DNA from 2 places in the Shewanella piezotolerans WP3 genome. Region 2 is predicted to be linked to the other one. Evidence: predicted binding sites of a transcription regulator. Region 2 holds the regulator's gene; the other holds the start of a gene.

Region 1 (4,502 bases), 1.8 Mb from region 2:
CGCATAACGGCAACCTAACCAACACGGTAGATTTGCATGAACGCTTGCATAAGCAGCGTCGTCACGTTAGCACTACCTCTGACTCTGAAGTATTGCTAAACCTACTTGCGGATGAGTTACAGCATACGACGACTCAACACCTGTCTTCTGATGACGTGTTCAAAGCTATCAGCAAAGTACACGAAATCGCTCGAGGTGCTTATGCGGTTGCAGCTATGGTCATCGGTCATGGCCTAATGGCATTTAGAGATCCGTTCGGTATTCGTCCACTAGTTATTGGTAAGCACGAAACTGAAACAGGCACTGAGTACATGGTTGCTTCAGAAAGTGTTGCACTTGATGCTGTTGGTTTTGAGTTTATGCGTGATGTTGCGCCGGGTGAAGCGGTCTATATCACATTAGAAGGTGAGCTCTTCACTCGCCAATGTGCTCACACGCCAAGCTACGCGCCGTGTATCTTCGAATTTGTCTATTTTGCTCGCCCAGACTCAACTATCGATAATGTCTCTGTTTATAGCAGCCGCGTAAACATGGGCACTATGTTAGGTGAGAAGATCAAGAGAGAATGGGAAGATCACGATATCGATGTGGTTATTCCTATTCCTGAAACTTCGTGCGATATCGCCCTTGAAATTGCACGTCATATGGACTTGCCATATCGTCAAGGTTTCGTTAAAAACCGTTATATCGGTCGTACCTTTATTATGCCTGGACAACAAGAGCGTAAGAAGTCAGTGCGTCGTAAGCTCAATGCCATTGGTGCTGAGTTTAAAGGTAAGAACGTCTTATTGGTTGATGATTCGATTGTTCGAGGCACGACTTCAGAACAGATCATCGAAATGGCACGAGATGCTGGCGCTAAGAAAGTGTACTTTGCTTCAGCGGCTCCAGAAATTCGTTTTCCGAACGTTTACGGTATCGATATGCCAACGACTAATGAGCTTATTGCTCACGGTCGTGACGTTGAAGAGATCACTAAGTTGATTGGCGCTGACGGAATGATATTCCAATCACTGCCAGATCTCATTGAAGCAGTACGTAAAGAAAACCCTGCGATTAAGCGTTTTGAAACATCAGTATTTGATGGTAAGTATGTGACTAATGATGTTGACCAAGCGTATTTAGATTATATTACTCAATTGCGTAATGATGATGCTAAAGCTAACCGCAGCAAAGATATCGGTACTAACTTAGAGATGCATAACGTTTGTCATCCATAGGCCTAACCTAAATACCCAAAAAGCCGAGTGAAAACTCGGCTTTTTTGTATCTAAAGGTTAAAGAGCTGTTGCGCCCAAACTGCCATCCAACTTACGAACAACAGGGTATATGCTACCTTGCTAAAACCGTGCTCTAACTTCAAACCTATCAATGTGCTAATGCAGCTAAGGGTAATTGTCAGGCTGGCAAGGACCAAGGGCTCGATTGTTCGATTCTGCGACAATAGCGGCGCCGCAAGAATGACCCAGGCGGTGATAAGTAAAAAGTGGAATAGTAATAACCTATCGAGCCTGACGCCAGGGTTTGTCATTGTGGTTAGCATAGTGGTTCTCCTTTAACGGTACTAAAGTCCTCCTTTAACGGTACTAAAGTCCTCCTTTAACGATGGCTAATTTAAGCATTAAATGAGAATGATTCTCAATAAAATTTACAATCTTTGAGCAGTTAAACGCCTTTTCATTGCGCTTAATCTCGCCTCAGGTTACAGTTACTGTTAATTTATACAGTGATAAGAATCTGCATCGATGATCTTATATATTGCCGAGAAACCCAGTTTAGGTAGAGCCATTGCCGACGTATTGCCTAAACCACTAAAAAAGGGTGAAGGGTTTATACGCGCAGCTAATGGCGATTGTGTTTCTTGGTGCGTTGGGCATCTGTTGGAGCAAGCTGAGCCCGATGCATACTCGCCTGAGTATAAATCGTGGAAATTTGAACATCTGCCAATCGTGCCTGATGTGTGGAAGATGAAGCCAAAATATAAGATGCGTGGCCAGATCTCGGTGCTTAGAGGGTTAGTTAAAGAAGCGACACAATTGGTTAACGCGGGCGATCCCGATAGAGAGGGGCAGCTGCTAGTCGATGAGATCATTGCTCACCTAGGGGTTAAAGGTAATAAATTAACACAAGCTAAAAGACTGCTGATAAGTGATTTAAACCCGCAAGCAGTAAAGCGCGCCTTGGGGCAGTTACGGCTTAATCGTGAGTTTATTCCGCTATCAACTTCTGCATTAGCACGCTCACGCGCTGACTGGCTTTATGGCATGAATATGACGCGTGCTTATACTATTCAAGGCCGCAAAGTCGGTTATCAAGGTGTCCTTTCCGTTGGTCGAGTTCAAACTCCTATATTGGGTTTAGTGGTGCGCCGAGACGAAGAGATTGCTCATTTTGTCTCTAAGCCATTTTTCGAGGTCATTGCCCATTTAACTGCAGAGCCGCAGCAAACATTTACTGCTAAATGGCAACCTAGTGAGGCTTGCCAGCCCTATATGGATGAAGACGGGCGGGTATTGTCTAAAGGGCTGGCGCAAAATGTAGTCGGCCGTATTACAGGTCAGCCAGCAACAGTTGAAAAAGTGAATGCGCAAGACAAGAAACAAAATGCACCATTACCCTACAATTTATCAAGCTTGCAAATTGATGCCGCTAAACGCTTTGGCATGAGTGCAAAAACAGTATTAGATACTTGTCAGTCTTTATATGAGCGACACAAGCTAATCACTTACCCACGTTCAGATAGCCGTTATTTACCACAAGAGCAACATGGCATGGCGCCGAGTGTGATCAACACTGTTAATAAAGGCGCTCCCGAACTAACACAAGGCATTGACGCACCCAACGCCAAGCTTAAATCAAAAGCCTGGAATGATAAAAAAGTCGATGCTCACCATGCGATTATCCCAACGGAAAAAGTGGCTAACTTAAGCAGTTTGAGCCCAGCAGAGAAGCAAGTTTATCTGCTGGTGGCTCGGCAATATCTGATGCAGTTTTATAGTGCTTACCAATACAAAGAAACGCAGGTTGAAATCATTATTGCTGGCGGCTTATTTAAAACCAAAGCCAAACAGGAAATAGCTAAAGGTTGGAAGCTGCTGCTAAAACAGAGTAAAGCGAGCACCAGTTCAGACTCTAACGGGCAAGATGAGGATGAGTTAGCGACAATTCCGCCTTTAACTATAGGGCAAAAGCTCTTTTGTGATCGCGGCCAGCTGTTAGAGAAGCAAACTCAGCCGCCAAAGCATTTTACTGACGCGACGCTTTTAAGCGCAATGACAGGCATTAGCCGTTTTGTTACTGATGTTGAGATCCGAAAAATACTTAAAGATACCGACGGTCTGGGCACTGAAGCAACCCGTGCAGGCATAATTGAATTATTGTTTAAACGCAGCTTTCTAGTCAGGCAGGGCAAAACAATTGTTGCCACTGATGTAGGCAAGGGATTGATTAACAGCTTACCCCTTAGCGCCACAACCCCTGATATGACCGCACTTTGGGAAAACAACTTGGATTCAATGAGCCGAAAAGAAACTCAATATCAAGCCTTTATGCAGCCACTGATCAGCAAACTTGATGAACTCATCACTCAAGCAGGCTCAGTGCTACCTACCGCATTGCAAGGGGTGAAAAGCCCGACACCGTTTAAGAAAAAAAGCTATGCACGTAAAGGCGGAAAAGGTCAGTCAACGACTAAGAAAAATGTCGGAAAACCCCGCATGGCTAAAAGTTAGTTTAAATTAACCAAGAACTTGAAAAGTACTTTGCTAATCGATCTTGGTCATATTTCTCAAAACATTTTGTATCGAGGGCTATTTCGCTGAGATAAAAGCGGTTATCATCTGCAGTTGTTCGGTAGATGTCTATTTACGCTATTAGGAAGATGATTGTTTAATTCACAGATCTCAATGCAGATGTTCCAATCTAAATTGACACTAGTTTTGTTACTGGTGGTTTTTGTGTCGCAACTTTTTCCGACTTGTGTCGCTGCAGACATCCATAATGTGGAACTGGGCATGAGTGAAACCCATCACTTTGAAAACACTCTACCCCTTGAATTGCAACAAGCTTGTTGTGACAGCGCATTAAATGCATGTAGCCACATGGTTGATGTGAGTGAGCAAGATGAGCATAGCGATGATTTTCATACTGCTTGTCATCCACCCGTCGAATTAGGCACTGTGGCTAAATCGACAGGTGTAGAAGATCGTGCTTTGTTTGCAATTAGCTATCAAAATCGCAGTTACGCACCACCGATTCCCCCTCCTTATTGTTAATTCCTGTTCCATTCCATTTAATTATTTTTGAGTTTTTAGGTTAAGCCGTGCGTCGGAACTTTTGTTCTATTAGATCGGTTGCTGTTTTAGTCGGCACTGATTATCTGAGTAGATTACTGCTCAAAGTCTAATGCCACGCCTGTATAACCTAAGCTCGAGTCAAAGAGTCTAAGCACCGTTTGTGTCGCCTTTTACAGCGCCTTGAACAGGTAAAGACTTTATTAACAG
Region 2 (4,502 bases):
GTCTGCATCGCTTGGATCTTCCATGGCTATGAGTGTTTTGGTTGCCGGAATAGCCATGATGATAAGAATAATAAAAGGCACTACAGTCCATAATATTTCGACTTTAGTACTTTCATGAAAGTTGGCGGCGACTGCGCCTTTTGATTTGCGGTGGTTGATCATGGCATAAATCATCACGCCAAAAACAACTAAGCCAATAGCACAACAGATGTAAAGGATGATCATGTGAAGGCTATAAACCTGTTCACTGATCGCCGTCACGCCTTCTGTCATATTAAGTGGCATTTCTGATGCAAAAAGTGCAGGCGTAAATATTAGCGCCAACACACAATACAACAATTGCTTCACTAGACTTCTCCTCTGTCAACAAGACAAAGAAGAGTCACACAGTAAGTCTCTGCTCTATGTAAACTCTTCAGTTCCCAAAAAAGCAACGATGACTTCAAAGTGCACGAGTGGCGTGTCTATCGTGTCGTTATATTATGTGTCGACTATCGATATGACTTTTGTAATTTCCAGTATCTATCTACTGGTTAGTGTAACCACTTTGGCACCTACGGCTGAAATATATCAGGCCGATCTCAGTCTTCATATACTCTAAAAGGATCTACAGTCCGTACATAAAGACCGACGACTAAATCGCTCGGATATAACAAAAATATCGTTGTTATCAGTTCCTACCCTACTTGGTGTTGAAATATTGATCAAGATCACTTTTTGACTAATTTCACTCATAAGTGAAATAAAAAAGCTCTCATGGAGAGAGCTTAGAACTGTAATAGAAATAACTGCTTAATGCATTGAACTAAATAAAGAGCCTTGATTACACCTATCATCCTGTGTGTTTATTGCGCTATCAGGTAAGTGAGCGTTCGCATTTTCAATCACTATACCTAATGCTTGTGCACTTTTGGCCACTAACTGTAAGCGTCTATTATCGCGCGCATCTAGGCTATTTGCCCAAGTAATTACCGCACTCGATGTGCCGCTTGTTAGCGCTTTTTCCATTGCCCAAAGAGTTTCGATTTCATCTTTAGCATGCACCAATAAAATTCTATCCATGCGCACACCAGCCGATGCTAGCATTTGCTTATAACCAATATTAGGTGGGCTAATCAATACGATCCAGCGCCCCTGCTGACTCAATTGAGCCAACTGAGCGCTAATCTTTGTTAGCTCATTGCGCCCTTGAGTGTGAGATACCATCGTTTCTATATCTACAACTGCTTTTTTCGTCATGGTAGAGGCTGGAATATCTTGCCAAAGACCAGGGTGACGAGGGCTAACACCTAATAATTTGTTCATTGCCAATCTCCATTGCGGATCACGCCAACTGCTAGCCCTTCAATGCTTAAGCTCTGGTTCGCTAGATCTACTTCTATTGGTGAATATTCTTCATTTTCAGCATGTAGAAAGACCTTATTACCTTTCTTTTCAAAGCGCTTAACGGTTACGTCATCTTCCACTCGAGCAACGACTACTTGGCCGTTACGTGCTTGCTGACTTTTATGCACGGCTAATAGATCACCTTCGAGTATGCCAATATCCTTCATACTGTCACCTCGGACTCGCAGTAGAAAATCAGCAGAAGGGCGGAACATGGCAGGGTCAACTTTATAGTGTTGTTCAACATGCTCTTGGGCGAGGATCGGCTCACCTGCAGCAACTTGACCAATTAAAGGTAAGCCGAGTTCGACCTCTTCCGGTTCCTCTTGAGTGAGCCGAATACCTCTAGAGGTTCCCGGTATGATCTCAATACACCCCTTTTTAGCCAGTGCTTTTAAATGCTCTTCAGCGGCATTGGCAGACTTAAAGCCTAAACGTCTCGCTATTTCAGCACGAGTCGGTGGCATACCTGTGTCTGAAATGTTTCGTTTAATCAACTCTAAAATTTCTGCTTGGCGCGGTGTAAGTGGTCTCATGGTTGAACCTGTTTTTCTATACAGTACCTGTTAGTATATACAGTAATTTAATCAGTGCAAGTATTAACCAAATTAATGTAAGCATAAGTTAAATTTACATTTATATGCCGTTGCTTTAAATGTTGGGCTGTGCGACGGCAGACTGGATGGGGGAATCATTCGACTCTAGAGCTAATACACTTAACTGCAACTAAGTCATTGTTCTATAAATACACAGTAACTTCAGGTGCGGATTGTAAAGCAATTGCACAAATCGTCGAAAATTCTGGTATTCTACGGGGTTATTAGAAGCGACTAACACTGCAAGCGAATCATGTCGAAAAAAGACTCTCTTTGGTTTAAATCTTTACGCTGGATCCAGAAAAAGTTGGTACACACTATTGTGGTACCTCATGATCCTTTTGATGATCTCAATCTCGATCCAAGCAAGCCACTCGTATATGTCATGAAAACAGAATCCGTGAGTGACATCGCGGCTTTAAGTGAAATGACCGGGACGCTAGGACTTCCAAGCCCTTATGATGACTTAGAGGTCAATGGCGTGAGTGCGCCGCGTGTTGTTTGCCTTGAAGGTAGCAAACCTCTATTTGGCGAGCGGGAAAGTGCTGAGCAGTATCTACACTGTTTTAAACGTCTGTTGAGTGTGCATAAGCAAAATGCTGAATTAGATATTCAATTGGTACCGGTCAGCCTTTACTGGGGACGCACCCCAGGTAAAGAAGATGACACTATGCGCGCGGCGGTTTTGGAACGTCAAAATCCAACTTGGTTACGTAAGTGTTTGATGATCCTATTTCTTGGTCGTCATAACTTCGTCCAGTTTTCTAACGCGGTGTCATTGCGCTATATGGCGGATGAACACGGTACAGATAAGCGTATCGCCCAAAAACTAGCGCGCGTAGCTCGAGTTCACTTTCAGCGCCAACGTAAAGTGATGACCGGCCCTCAGCTCCCTAAGAGACAAGCACTTTTCCATGCTTTGCTTAAATCTGATTCGATTACTAAGGCGATAAAAGAGGAAGCGGCCAGCAAGAAAATTTCAGAAACTGAAGCTCGTGCCAAAGCAATGGAATATCTTGATGAAGTCGCAGCTGACTACTCAGACAGCTTGGTACGTATAGCCGAGCGTTTTCTAACTTGGCTGTGGAATAAGCTTTATAAAGGAATCAACATCAAAGGTGCGGAGCAGATCCGTCAGCTACACCATGATGGCCATGAAATAGTTTATGTGCCGTGTCACCGTAGTCACATGGACTACTTGTTAATCTCATATATTCTCTATTATCAAGGTATGGTGCCGCCGCATATTGCTGCTGGTATTAATCTTAACTTCTGGCCTGCAGGGCCAATGTTCCGTCGTGGCGGCGCATTCTTTATCCGTCGTAGTTTCCGTGGTAATAAGCTTTATACCGCTGTATTCCGTGAGTATTTAGATCAGCTATTTACTAAAGGTTATTCGGTTGAGTACTTCACTGAAGGTGGACGCTCACGTACAGGTCGTTTATTGGCGCCTAAAACAGGCATGATTGCGATGACGCTTAATAGCGTTTTGCGTGGTGTTGAACGCCCTGTAACACTAGTGCCCGTTTACTTGGGTTATGACCATGTGATGGAAGTGGCTACTTACCATAAAGAGTTAAGCGGTAAAAAGAAAAAGAAAGAATCTGTCTGGCAGGTATTTGGTGCAATTCGTAAGCTAGGTAACTTTGGCCAAGGTTATGTGAACTTTGGTAAGCCAATAACGCTGCACAACTTCTTAAATGATGAAGTGCCTAATTGGCGTGAAGATATCGCCCAAGATCCTGAGCAAAAGCCAACTTGGCTAACGCCAGCTGTGAATACGTTAGCTAGCCAAGTGATGACTAATATTAATGATGCGGCAGCAGTCAGTTCAGTGACGCTAACGAGCTTGGTATTACTGGCATCAGAGCAAAATGCACTAGAGCGTAGTCAGCTTGAAAAGCAACTTGACCTTTATCTTACATTGCTAAAAGAGCTGCCTTATACCGAGTACACCTCAGTCCCAGAGGGGAGTGGTAAAGATCTGGTTTCTCAAGGTCTTGAGCTGAAGAAGGTTCAAATTGAAAGTGATGCGCTTGGCGATATTATCTCCATTGATGACAGTATCGCGATCACTATGACTTATTATCGTAATAACATCATTCATCTATTGGTGGTGCCATCACTGATCGCAGCCTGTTTATTGCGTAAAGAGCGTTGCACTCGTGATGATGTTGTTTGTGTGGTTAATGACTTTTATCCGTTGCTTCAAGCCGAACTATTTATGGGTATTGAAGATCCTAAGGTCTACGCAGATAGCATCTTAGATATCTTTGTTGCGCAGGGGCTGGTGATTGAAAATGGTCATTTTGAAGTTGCCGATGATAAAGTGAATCAGTTGCTATTGCTGTCTGGCACCATCGACGAAACTATGCAACGTTATGCTATCTTATTTAACTTGTTAGCGGTGAAGCCTAACATGGAGCGCTCTGAGTTAGAGCGCGATAGCCATCGCCTGGCACAAAGGCTGGGAGCACTTCACGGTATTACTGCACCAGAGTTCTACGACAAGAAGCTATA

The links. Region 2 encodes LexA, which represses DNA repair genes until DNA is damaged. Its sites were predicted from a motif close to TACTGTATNNNNATACAGTA; they were not measured.
Region 1: a site for LexA is predicted at 1,710-1,729, ahead of SWP_RS13915 (DNA topoisomerase III). Genes of this name have one in related genera too.

What each region holds. Positions count from the first base shown of each region.
Region 1 is NC_011566.1:3,257,241-3,261,742, reverse strand. Features, by position in the region: gene purF (amidophosphoribosyltransferase) at 1-1,220, shown strand, start outside; gene SWP_RS13920 (hypothetical protein) at 1,271-1,543, opposite strand; gene SWP_RS13915 (DNA topoisomerase III) at 1,746-3,731, shown strand; gene SWP_RS13910 (hypothetical protein) at 3,885-4,274, shown strand.
Region 2 is NC_011566.1:5,047,339-5,051,840, reverse strand. Features, by position in the region: gene coxB (cytochrome c oxidase subunit II) at 1-348, opposite strand, end outside; gene SWP_RS21405 (cell division inhibitor SulA) at 793-1,305, opposite strand; gene lexA (transcriptional repressor LexA) at 1,302-1,922, opposite strand; gene plsB (glycerol-3-phosphate 1-O-acyltransferase PlsB) at 2,236-4,502, shown strand, end outside.